Regions from separate parts of the Nonomuraea sp. NPDC048882 genome, predicted to be linked through region 1. Evidence: riboswitches for the same ligand, from Rfam matches in the RefSeq annotation. Region 1 holds a riboswitch; each other region holds the start of a gene.
What was found. A riboswitch is a leader RNA that binds a small molecule or an ion and turns the genes downstream of it on or off. The one in region 1 is predicted to bind thiamine pyrophosphate.

Region 1 (3,915 bases):
CCTGGTAGGCCACCGCGTTGCCGACGGCGATGCCCGCGTGCCCGGCCAGCAGTTCCAGCAGCTCCAGCTCCAGGTGGCCGGGGTTGCGCCGGGCGAACAGCGCGTACAGCGCGCCGTACGGCCGCCCGCCCACGGCGGCCAGTCCCAGCGCGACCGTGTGCAGGCCGCGCAGCTGGGCCCACACCAGGTCGTCGAGCCCGTCGGACTCCAGCATGACGGTCTTGCCGGTGCGTAAGAGCCGGTCCACCAGGCTCGTACGCAGGTCGGTGGTGGTGCCTCTGATCGAGTCGGGCAGCTGGTACGTGCTCACCAGCCGCAGCCGGTCACCCTCGATGAGCACGAACCCGCCGGCGTCCGCCCCGGTCAGCTCGGTGAGGTTGGCCGAGATCCGGTCGAGCACGGCCGACAGCTCCAGCTCGGAGTTGATGTCGCCGACCACGTCGGTGAGCCGGCGCACGAGCCTGGCCCGGCGCGCCATCCGGTTCCTGGCCAGCTCGTCGGCCTGCGCCGGGTGGTAGACGCACACGTAGCCGCCCACGGCGCTGCCCAGCCGCAGCGCGCTGATGTCGACGCGCAGGTCGAGCAGGGCGCCGTCGTTGTGCAGCCGCTTGGTGCGCAGCGACACCGGCTCCCCGGTGCGTACGCGCTCCAGCACGGCGTTGTGCTCCGCGGTCAGCTCGTCGGGCACGATCGGCGCCCTGCGCCCGAGCACCTCCTCGGCCGCCCAGCCGAACACGCGCTCGGCGGCGGCGTTCCACACCAGGACGCTCTGGTCCCTGTCGAGCGCCACGACGGCGTTGGGCGAGCTGTCAAGCGCCGCGCGAGCGATCTCATCGTCACTACCGGCCCATTCGTCCCCCACTCCTCCATAGTGCACGTGGCGCGGTGGGTGCGTCGGGCGATCCGTCCGATACGCTGCGGTCACGGTGATTCCGGCGGGTGGAGGTTGAGGGTATGTCGAGCAACGATCTCGATGCCCTGCTGCGTGTGACCTCTAGCACCTATCGAGGTGATACGCCGCCTGACATCGCTTTCGGCACCTATGACGGCGCCGTGGGCCGATTGGTGCTGGCCGTGACGGGCAAGGGTGTCGCGGCGTGCAGCTTCGAGGCGGAAAACGACGTCTTCGAGCTGGTCAGCAGGCATGTGGGCAGCTTCATCGGGCCCGAGGCGAGGCGGCTGGACCCGGTACGCAGAGAGCTGGACGCCTACTTCTCCGGGCGGCTGCGCGCGTTCACGCTGCCGGTGGATCTGGCGCTGGCGACGCCGTTCGCGCGTACGGTGCTGCAGAAGACGATGGCCGTCCCCTACGGCACGACCACGACGCTGGAGGAGATCGGCCAGAGCATCGGCCGGCCGCGCGCGCTGCGCGCGATCGGCAACGCGCTGTCCTCCAACCCCGTCTGCGTGATCGTGCCCTGCCACCGGGTGGTGCGCGAGGACGGCGCGCTCGGCGACTACGCGGGTGGGCCCGTCGCCAAGCAGCACCTGCTCAACGTCGAACAGCGGGCCGGCGCAGCGCCAGGCCGATGAGCAGCGTGACGAGCGCGGCCACCAAGGCCCCGCCGAGCGCGCCGTTCATCCACGTCTGCCGGGTGAAGCCGATGGCCTCGCGCAGGCTCGCCCAGATCCCGTCCCACGCCTCGACCGTCGGCGTCGAGGTGGTCAGCCAGTAGGCCACGAAGCCGAGCGCCCACGGCACCACCATCGACCAGCGTGAGGGCGCGTCCTCCGCGGTGTTCCAGCCGGCGCCGCGGCGCAGCACGAAGTAGTCCACGGCCAGCACGGCGAACATCGGCACGAACACGGCCCCGATCACGCCCAGGAACGCGCCGTAGGACGTGACGTCCACCAGCAGCGCGATCACCACGGTGAGCACGCCGATGAGCACGGAGAAGACGCGCCGGTCCATCCGCGGCAGCACGTTCTGCAGCGACATCGTGGTCGAGTAGACGTTGGCGAAGGACTGGTCGGTCTCGCGCAGGACCAGGATGCCGAAGAACAGCGCGCCCAGCGGCATCGCCACGAACGGGCCGAACACCGCGGTCCCGTCGGCCTGCACCGCGGCGACGCCCGCCAGCGCCACCGCGTAGACGCCGAGCCCGAGGCAGGCGACCTGGGCCAGGGTGTAGCCGCCGACCACGCCGGTGAAGGCGGCCCTGCTGGAGCGCGAGTGGCGGGCGAAGTCCGCGGCCATGGGCACCCAGGACACCGACAATGCGATCACGTAGTCGACCGCGGCGGGGAAGGCGGTCCACGTCCCGCCGGTCTGCGGGGGCGCCTCACGCAGGAAGAACACCGTGAACCAGACCATCGCGATGATCACACCGACGGTGACGTACCGGCGCAGCAGCCGGATCGAGCCGAGCGGCCAGATGGTCAGCGCGGTGGTCAGCATCCCGGCCACGATCACCCACGCCTGGTACGGCACCGAGCCGAAGATCGCCGTGGCACCCTTGGCGATCACCCAGAGCTCGAAGGCGCCCCAGCCGAGCATCTGGACGATGTTCAGCACCGTCGGCACGTAGGAGATCCTGGCGCCGAACAGGCCGCGCAGCAGCACCATGGCCGGCTGCCCCGTACGGGTGCCGGGAATGGCCGACAGGCCCACCATGGCGGTGCCGATCAGGCTGCCCACCACCGTGGCCACGAGCGCGGCGCCCAGGGTGAGCGGGGCATCGCCCAGCGGGTTGATCAGGAACAGGGCGCCGGAGAAGCCGAGGAGGCTCACTCCGAGATTCGCCCAGAGCGCACCCTGATCGAGCACGCCCAGAGTCTTCGGCGCTTCGCCTTCGAGGGTCAGGGGGACTTCTTCGACGCCGTGCGACATCGCACACTCCCTACGCCGGCATTATCCGGACAGGTTCCGGCGGTCGGCAGCAGATGTGGCTGCCCTCTCAGCCCGGCACCCCGAGCTCCCGCGACGATATGTAATTTGCGCCCTCATCATGCCTTAATGACGGCAGAACCGCCATAGTGGGGGCCTTGTTACCGATTCAGGCGACGAACGGCTGTTGTCCCGTCTCGCTCACCATCGGCCGGCGGGAGAACTCCCACGACTGCATGCCGCCGCCGACGTTGATCGCTTCGCGCCCGAGCTGGTTGAGCCAGGCCGCGACCTGCATCGACCGGCCGCCCACGCGGCAGACGACGTAGACGGTCGTGTCGGCGGGGACCTCGTCGACCCGGCCCTGAATCTGGGTCATGGGGATGTGGACGGCCTGCGGCGCGTGGCCCGCCACCCATTCGTCCTGCTCGCGGACGTCGAGCAGGTAGGCATCGGCGGGAACGGCGCCCGCCTCGATCTCGGGAACGGTCATGACTCCATCATCTCGCGCCGCGCGTCGTAGGCGGCACGCGCCGCGGCGATCTCCTGTTGATGCGCCTCGGTCCACGTGACCAGGGACTTGATGGTCTCGTGCAGCGTACGGCCGAGCGGCGTCAGCGCGTAGTCCACCCGGGGCGGCACCACGGGGTGGACCGTGCGGCTGACCAGGCCGTCGCGTTCGAGCTGGCGCAGGGTGACGCTGAGCATGCGCTGGCTGACGCCGTCGATCTCGCGGCGCAACTGGGTGAAGCGCAGGCTCTGGCAGTCGAGCAGGGCGATGACCAGCAGCGACCACTTGTCCGCGATGCGGTCGAGGATCTGCCTGACCTCACAGTCCTCCCGGGTGTCCCACTGCCAAACGTCGTAGTCGTCCATGGTGCCTTCGCGGTAACCGAGTGATTCGAAAGTGCCGTCTTCCATCGTCTTTCATGCTGACCCATGATGAGGACGGTTACAAGAGATAACCGATATGCAGAAAAGTAACCGGGGGTCTTGCGATGTCTGTTCCTGCCCGATCGTGGGGCGTGCTGATCGTTCTGTGCGGCGCCATCTTCCTTGAGGGCATCGACGTGGCCATGCTGAACATC
Region 2 (3,915 bases), on a different contig from region 1:
CCACCAAGGGCGCGATCAACGCCTTCACCTACTCCATGGCGCAGAACCTGGTCGAACGCGGCATCAGGATCAACGCCGTCGCCCCAGGGCCGGTGTGGACACCGCTGATCCCGGCCACCTTCCCCGAGGAGAAGGTGGAGTCGTTCGGTGAGCAGGTGCCGATGGGGCGACCCGCCGATCCCGACGAGATCGCCCCCTCGTACGTGTTCTTCGCCTCCAACCGGCTGTCGTCGTACTACACCGGCGAGGTCCTGGCCCCCATCGGCGGCGAGACGCTCCCCGGTTAGCCGAACGTCGGACGGATCACTCCACGTAGATGTTGCCGCCGAGCCGCCTGAACTCGGCCGCCTTCTCCTCGAACCCCGCCTGCCTGATGTCGTGACTTATCCGCATCGAGCAGAACTTGGGCCCGCACATCGAGCAGAAGTGCGCGGTCTTGGCCGGCGCCGCCGGCAGCGTCTCGTCGTGGAAGGAACGGGCGGTGTCAGGGTCGAGCGAGAGGTCGAACTGGTCCTCCCAGCGGAACTCGAAGCGCGCGTCGGACAGCGCGTCGTCCCACTCCTGCGCCCGCGGATGCCCCTTGGCCAGGTCGGCGGCATGGGCGGCGATCTTGTACGTGATCACGCCGGTCTTGACGTCGTCCTTGTCGGGCAGGCCGAGGTGCTCCTTGGGGGTGACGTAGCAGAGCATGGCGGTGCCGAACCAGCCGATCATGGCGGCCCCGATGCCCGAGGTGATGTGGTCGTAGCCGGGCGCGACGTCGGTCACGAGCGGGCCCAGGGTGTAGAAGGGCGCGTCGTCGCAGAGCTCGCGCTGCAGGTCGACGTTCTCCTTGATCTTGTGCATGGGCACGTGGCCCGGCCCCTCGATCATCACCTGGACGTCGTGCTCGCGCGCGATGCCGGTCAGCTCGCCCAGCGTGCGCAGCTCGGCGAACTGGGCCTCGTCGTTGGCGTCCGCGATCGATCCTGGACGCAGCCCGTCGCCGAGCGAGAACGACACGTCGTAGCGGGCCAGGATCTCGCACATCTCGGCGAAGTTCTCGTACAGGAAGCTCTCGCGGTGGTGCGCGAGGCACCAGGCCGCCATGATCGAGCCGCCGCGCGAGACGATCCCGGTCTTGCGGGTGGCGGTGAGCGGCACGTACGAAAGCCGCACGCCCGCGTGCACCGTCACATAGTCGACGCCCTGCTCGCACTGCTCGATCAGCGTGTCGCGGTAGACCTCCCACGACAGCAGCTCCGGCCGGCCCTTGACCTTCTCCAGCGCCTGGTAGATGGGCACGGTGCCGACCGGCACCGGCGAGTTGCGCAGGATCCACTCGCGGGTCTCGTGGATGTCGTCGCCGGTCGACAGGTCCATGATCGTGTCGGCGCCCCACCGGGTGGCCCAGGTCATCTTCTCGACCTCCTCCTCGATCGAGGAGGTGACGGCGGAGTTGCCGATGTTGGCGTTGATCTTGACCAGGAACTCCCGGCCGATGATCATCGGCTCGGACTCGGGATGGTTGACGTTCGCGGGGATGATGGCCCGGCCCGCCGCGACCTCCTGCCGGACGAACTCGGGGCTCACCCCCTCGCGCACCGCCACGAACTCCATCTCCTTGGTCACCAGCCCGCGCCGGGCGCAGCCGACCTGCGTGACCGGCTCACCCGCCGCCCGCCGCGCCTCGATCCACTCCTCCCGCAGGCGCGGCAGCCCACGCCGCGGGTCGGGCTCGAAGGAGGGGTCGGTGTAGGGGCCCGAGGTGTCGTACAACGTCACCACCGAGCCGTTGGACAACCGGACCTGCCGCATCGGCACGCGGAGGTCACCGGAGTAGATCTTGGAAAAGCGCGCGCTGCTCATCGCGCAAACTCCCTTCGCCGGCATTACCCGGAGCAGGTTCTGGCGGTCGGCGGCTGTCAGCCGTCCTCTCAGCCCGGTCTGCACCGGGCTCCCGCGTTGGTCGGCGATGATCGTACCCACGCCTGCCCCCACCCGAAACCTGGCGTCGAGGTTTGACGATCGCCGTGAGCGGTACGGTCCCCATCAGGGGGAACATGAAGAGATTCGCTGCTGTCGCAGGACTACTCGTCGTGATGGCCGCGTCCGGCGCCACCGCAGCCGCCGGGGACGGCATGGACCAGCACGAAGTCAGCCAGGAACAGTACGACACTCTCATCGCCCAGTGCCGCTACGCCGACACGGGCAAGGCCAAGTGCCGTGCGGCGGTCAGAGAGATGTACCGCGTCGGCGCCGACGACAGGCGGCTCGACTGCCGCACCTACTCCGGCGTGACCGTCTGCGGCACGCTGCGGCTCAGCAGGTCCGAGCGCGCCTGCGTCCGTGACTCCCAGGCGAACGGGATCTCGTTCCGCCGCGCCGAGGTCGAATGCTACGCGCTGTCCTGAGGAGCTGAACCTGTGATCATCGTCGGGGTGGACGGCTCCCGCGCCGGCCTGGAGGCAGCCGGCTGGGCCGCCGCCGAGGCCGCGCTGCGCGGATCGCCGCTGACCGTGGCGCACGCCGTGCCCAAGTGGGTGTGCGAGGAGGACACCGTACGTTACGCCGAGGTCGCCCGGTGGATGCGCGAGGGCGCCGACACCGTGCTCGCGGCGGCCCGCGACCGCGCCCTGCGGGAGTCTCCGCAGGTGCCGGTGGAGCAGGTCCTGCTGCCGGGCGATCCCCGTACCGCGCTGATCAAGGCGTCCGAGGACGCCGAGCTGCTGGTCGTCGGCAGCAGCGGCATCGGCGGCGTGCGCGGCCTGCTCGTCGGATCCGTCGCGCACGGCGTCACGGCGCACGCACGGACGAACGTCGTCCTCGTCCACGAACGTCCCCCGGCCGTCCGGGGCGAGATCGTCGCCGGCACCGACGGCTCGCCCAGCGCCGGGCAGGCACTGGAGTTCGCCTTCACCGAGGCGGAGCTGCGCGGGGCGCGGTTGCGCGCCGTACAGGCGTGGGCCTGGCCGCAGGCCGGCGGCTTCCCACCGGCCGACCGCGGCAGCGAACAGGACACGCTGCGCCGGCTCAAGGAGTCGCTGACCGAGCACCGGGAGCGGCACCCTGGCGTCGAGGTGGTGACGGAGGTCGTGCACGGCCATCCGGTCGAGGTGCTCCGCGAGACGGCCGCCGGGGCCGATCTGCTGGTGGTGGGGTCGCGGGGGCATGGGCAGTTGGCGGGGATGCTCTTGGGCTCGATCAGCCAGGCTCTCCTGCACCACACGCCCTGCCCGCTTGCGGTGGTCCGCAGCTGACCCGCCGCCGTCGGCGGCTGAAAGTTACATCCGTACCCCCAGGTCAAGCGTCCCTCGTCGGTGACTTCCTTCCCGTCGTACGGCCCGCGATCCTACGATCTGCGCAGGCTGACGACGGGAGAGCAGACCATGCGCAAGATCGGCTCCGTGCTGGCCGCGATAGTGGCGCTGGCCGCGGCGGTGCTGTTCGCCACCACGGCCACCGCGAGCGCAGCCCCCGTCAGGATCATGCCTCTGGGCGACTCGATCACCGGATCCCCCGGCTGCTGGCGCGCCCTGCTCTGGAACCGCCTCCAGAGCACCGGCCACACGAACGTCGACTTCGTCGGCACCCTGCCGCCCCAGGGCTGCGGGGTGGCGCACGACGGCGACAACGAGGGCCACGGCGGCTACCTGGCCACGAATGTGGCGAACCAGGGTCTGCTGACCGGCTGGCTCGCCGCCACCCGGCCGGACGTGGTGCTCATGCACTTCGGCACCAACGACGTGTGGAGCAACATCGCCCCCGCGACGATCCTCAGCGCGTTCACCACGATGGTGAACCAGATGCGGGCGAGCAACCCGAACATGAGGATCCTCGTCGCCAAGATCATCCCCATGAACCCCTCCAGCTGCGCCGACTGCGCCCAGCGGACCGTGACCTTCAACAACGCCATCCCCGCCTGGGCCGCCGCCA
Region 3 (3,915 bases), on a different contig from region 1:
CGCCGGCCAGCACCGTGTCGAGGAACTCCGCCAGATCGCCGCGGTCGCGGCGGCCGTCTGTGCAGAGATAGAGGCGCGCGTCAGAAAGCGAGGGCTTGGGCACGCCGCTTGACCTCGGTATGACGGCCGGCCCTGATCGCCTCGACGGGCGATCCTGGCAGCGACTCGTCGGGGGTGAAGAGCCAGCGCAGCGACTCCACGTCGTCGTAGCCGGCATCCTGCAACACCGTCAGGGTGCCGGGCAGGCCCTTCATCACGTCCTTCCCATCGAGGAACACCGCGGGCACCTGTGGCCCGCCGCCGCCCCGGCGCACGCCGAGGAGCTTGTGGTCCTTCAGGAGCTGCTTGGCCCGGCCGATCGAAAGGTCGAGGCGCCTGGCCACTTCGGGGAGCGTGAGCCACTCGTCGATGAGCTGCTCGGTCTCCCGGTCGATCTGTGCAACAGAAAGCGTCACGAAACCACAACTACCACATGCCGTGCTTGCTCAAACAACACAATCCCGTAGAGAGACTTGTGGATCTACCAGGCGTTCCGTGTCCAGACGGTGACCGGCGTCGATGATCCGCCGCCCCTGTACGAGGTCGCGCGGCCGGTCCACGGCCAGTACGGCGGCCAGAGTGTCGTCCTCGGTGAGCCAGACGGCCGACCATTTGCCTTCTGGCTCGCCCCGGTAGACGAGCCGCTCGCCGGCCGGATGGTGTCCGGCGTACTGGATCATGTGGCCGAACTGCTCGGACCAGAAGTAGGGCACCGGGTCGTAGACCGCCTCCTCCCCCAGCAGCGTCGCGGCGGCGACCTCGGGGGCGTTGAGCGCGGTGTCCCAGTGTTCGACCCTGAGCCTGGTGCCCCAGCGGCGCGACCACCAGGCGGCGCAGTCGCCCACGGCGACGGTGCCGGGCAGCGAGGCGCGCAGGTGCTCGTCGGTGACGACGCCGTTGTGCAGGTCGATGTCGGCATCGGCCAGCCATCCGACGGCGGGCCGTACGCCGATGCCGGTGACGACCACGTGGGCCTCGATGAACTCACCGCCCACCAGCCGCACACCGCCCTCGTCCACGGAGTCGACCATGGCCCCGAGGCGCAGGTCGATGCCGTCGTACCAGGGCACGGTGCGCGCGCCGATCTCGGCGCCGACGGCGGTGCTCAGCGGGGCCCGCGCGCTCTCGACGACCGTCACCTCGCAGCCGGCGCGGCGGGCCGCGGTGGCCACCTCGGCGCCGATCCAGCCGGCGCCGATGATCGCCACGCGGGCGCCGGGGACGAGCACGGCGCGCAGCTCGTGGGCGTCGTCGAGGGTGCGCAGCACGTGCTGGAGGCCGTCGCCCGGCAGCCTGATCGGCTCGGCGCCGGTGGCGATGACCAGGCCGTCGTAGCCGATCTCGCCCTCGGTGGTCTCCACGACGCCGGCGCGCAGCGACTTGGCGCTGACGCCCGGCCAGAAGTCGACCTCCAGGGCGTCGAGGTCGGTGTCGACGAAGCTCGTGTCGGCCTCGCCCTTCAGCACGGCCTTCGACAGCGGCGGCCGGTCGTAGGGCCGATGGCGCTCCTCGCCCATCAGCGTGATCCGGCCGGTGAATCCGCGCCCTCGCAGGGCCTCGACCGTACGCAGGCCGGCCAGGCCCGCTCCCACCACCACGACATGGTTCACGTTCAAGACCATAACGGGGGCGGTGCACGGCCGCCGCACCGAGGCCGTAGGCTGTGGAGGTAAGACGCGCGGGAGTCCGGCCGTTTCACCGGGCTGAGAGGAAGGCTGTGACGGGCCTTCGACCGCAAGACACCTGATCCGGATCATGCCGGCGAAGGGAGCGCAGGTGGATGTGATCGTGGGCGGCGGGGTCGTCGGCCTCTCCGTGGCGTGGCGGCTGGCCCGTGAGGGGCGCCAGGTCACCGTGGTCGATCCGGCGCCCGGGCGGGGCGCCTCCTATGCCGCGGCGGGGATGCTGGCCCCGGTCAGCGAGGTGACCTACACCGAGGCGCCGCTGCTGCGGCTCGGGGTGGCGTCGCTGCGCCGCTGGCCCGCCTTCGCCGCCGAACTCACCGAGGACGCCGGGCTCGCGGGCCCGGGTACGAACGTCGGCGCGGCGCCGGGCGCAGCTGCCGAACTCGCCGGTCCGAGGATGGGCGCGGGTGCCGGGCTCGCCGGTGACGGCGCGGCCGGAGGAGATGCGCTCGCGCTGGATCTGCGGTCCGACGGGACGCTTGACGTCGCGTTCGGGGCCGACGACCTGGCGGCGCTGGACGAGCTGGCGGCGTTCATGGACAAGCTCGGGCTGCCGGTCGAGCGGCTCACCGGGCGCGAATGCCGCCGCCTGGAGCCGATGCTGGCCCCGTCCGTGCGTGGCGGGCTGCTGGCGCCCGGCGACGCCTGGGTGGATCCGCGCCGGGTGACCGCGGCCCTGCTGGCCGCGCTGGAGCGGCTTGGCGCCGAGGTGGTGCGCGCCCGCGTCACCGAGCTGCTGCGCGAAGGCGGCCGGGTCACGGGGGTACGCCTCGAGACGCCGGAGCCGTACGGGACCGGGCCTGGCGGCGGGCACGGTGAAGTCAGACCTGGCGCCAAGGCGGAGACCCGTGCGGGCACCAGGACGGGCGCCAGGAAGGAGACCGGCGCGGAGACCCGGGCCGAGATCAGGGCCGAGCGGGTCGTCCTGACCGCCGGCGCGTGGAGCGGCGAGCTGGCCGAGGTGCCGGTGCGGCCGGTCAAGGGGCAGATCATGCGGCTGCGCTCGCCGCAGCCGCTGCTGACCCGGTGCGTACGCGGCACCGTGCACGGCTCGTCGGTCTACCTGGTCCCCCGGGGCGACGGTGAGCTGGTGGTCGGCGCCACCCAGGAGGAGCTGGGCTTCGACACCAGGGTGACCGCCGGCGGGCTCTACGAGCTGCTGCGCGACGCCAGGGAGCTGGTTCCCGGCGTCACCGAGCTGGAGGTCGCCGACGTGGTGGCGGGGCTGCGGCCGGGCACCCCGGACAACCTGCCGGTCATCGGCCCCAGCGGGACGCCGGGGCTGACGTTCGCGACCGGGCACCACCGGGGCGGCGTGCTGCTCGCCCCGCTCACGACGGCCATCCTGCTGGGCGAGGAGGGCGAGCTGGCGGCGCTGTGCTCGCCGGAGAGATTTCAGGGAATTTCATGATTGTTACCATCAACGGGTCCGCGCACGAGGTGGCCGACGGCATGACCGTGGCGCAGGCCGTACAGACATTGACCACGGCCACCACCGGAGTGGCCGTGGCCGTGAACGACGAGGTGGTCACCCGCAGCGCCTGGGAGACGACGGCGCTCGGCGACAGTGACCGCGTGGAGGTCCTGACGGCGGTGCAAGGTGGATGATCTGATCATCGCCGGGGAGAAGTTCTCCTCCCGGCTCATCATGGGAACCGGCGGCGCGCCCTCGCTGGAGGTGCTGGACCAGGCGCTCGCGGCGTCGGGCACCGAGCTGACCACGGTGGCGATGCGCCGGCTCGACCCGGGCTCGCGCGGCACCGTGCTCGACGTGCTGCGCCGGCGCGACATCAAGGTGCTGCCCAACACGGCGGGCTGCTTCACCGCGGGCGAGGCCGTGCTGACCGCCCGGCTGGCCAGGGAGGCGCTCGGCACGAACTGGGTCAAGCTGGAGGTCATCGCCGACGAGCGAACCCTGCTGCCCGACCCGATCGAGACGTTCGACGCGGCCGAGCGGCTGGTGGCCGACGGGTTCGTGGTGCTGCCGTACATCGGGGACGATCCGGCGCTGGCGCGGCGGCTCGAGCAGGCCGGGTGCGCGGCGGTGATGCCGCTGGGCGCGCCGATCGGCTCGGGGCTCGGCATCCGCAACCCGCACAGCATCGAGCTGATCGTGGAGGCCGCGTCCGTGCCGGTGATCCTCGACGCGGGCATCGGCACGGCCAGTGACGCCGCGCTGGCGATGGAGCTG

Region 2: linked by a shared signal. The riboswitch ahead of thiC (phosphomethylpyrimidine synthase ThiC) and the one ahead of AB0C27_RS07495 (cytosine permease) in region 1 are both predicted to bind thiamine pyrophosphate.
Region 3: linked by a shared signal. The riboswitch ahead of AB0C27_RS33210 (FAD-dependent oxidoreductase) and the one ahead of AB0C27_RS07495 (cytosine permease) in region 1 are both predicted to bind thiamine pyrophosphate.

What each region holds. Positions count from the first base shown of each region.
Region 1 covers NZ_JBEZGB010000002.1:489,724-493,638, forward strand. Annotated here, with positions in the region: gene AB0C27_RS07485 (PAS domain S-box protein) at 1-862, opposite strand, end outside; gene AB0C27_RS07490 (methylated-DNA--[protein]-cysteine S-methyltransferase) at 1,054-1,533, shown strand; gene AB0C27_RS07495 (cytosine permease) at 1,493-2,830, opposite strand; TPP riboswitch at 2,820-2,932, opposite strand; gene AB0C27_RS07500 (rhodanese-like domain-containing protein) at 2,997-3,320, opposite strand; gene AB0C27_RS07505 (helix-turn-helix domain-containing protein) at 3,317-3,748, opposite strand; gene AB0C27_RS07510 (MFS transporter) at 3,826-3,915, shown strand, end outside.
Region 2 covers NZ_JBEZGB010000027.1:27,284-31,198, reverse strand. Annotated here, with positions in the region: gene AB0C27_RS51040 (SDR family oxidoreductase) at 1-287, shown strand, start outside; gene thiC (phosphomethylpyrimidine synthase ThiC) at 304-1,848, opposite strand; TPP riboswitch at 1,841-1,953, opposite strand; gene AB0C27_RS51030 (hypothetical protein) at 2,043-2,393, shown strand; gene AB0C27_RS51025 (universal stress protein) at 2,406-3,239, shown strand; gene AB0C27_RS51020 (cellulose binding domain-containing protein) at 3,369-3,915, shown strand, end outside.
Region 3 covers NZ_JBEZGB010000010.1:252,264-256,178, reverse strand. Annotated here, with positions in the region: gene thiE (thiamine phosphate synthase) at 1-103, opposite strand, end outside; gene AB0C27_RS33220 (Rv2175c family DNA-binding protein) at 81-455, opposite strand; gene AB0C27_RS33215 (FAD-dependent oxidoreductase) at 486-1,649, opposite strand; TPP riboswitch at 1,708-1,826, shown strand; gene AB0C27_RS33210 (FAD-dependent oxidoreductase) at 1,795-3,135, shown strand; gene thiS (sulfur carrier protein ThiS) at 3,132-3,332, shown strand; gene AB0C27_RS33200 (thiazole synthase) at 3,325-3,915, shown strand, end outside.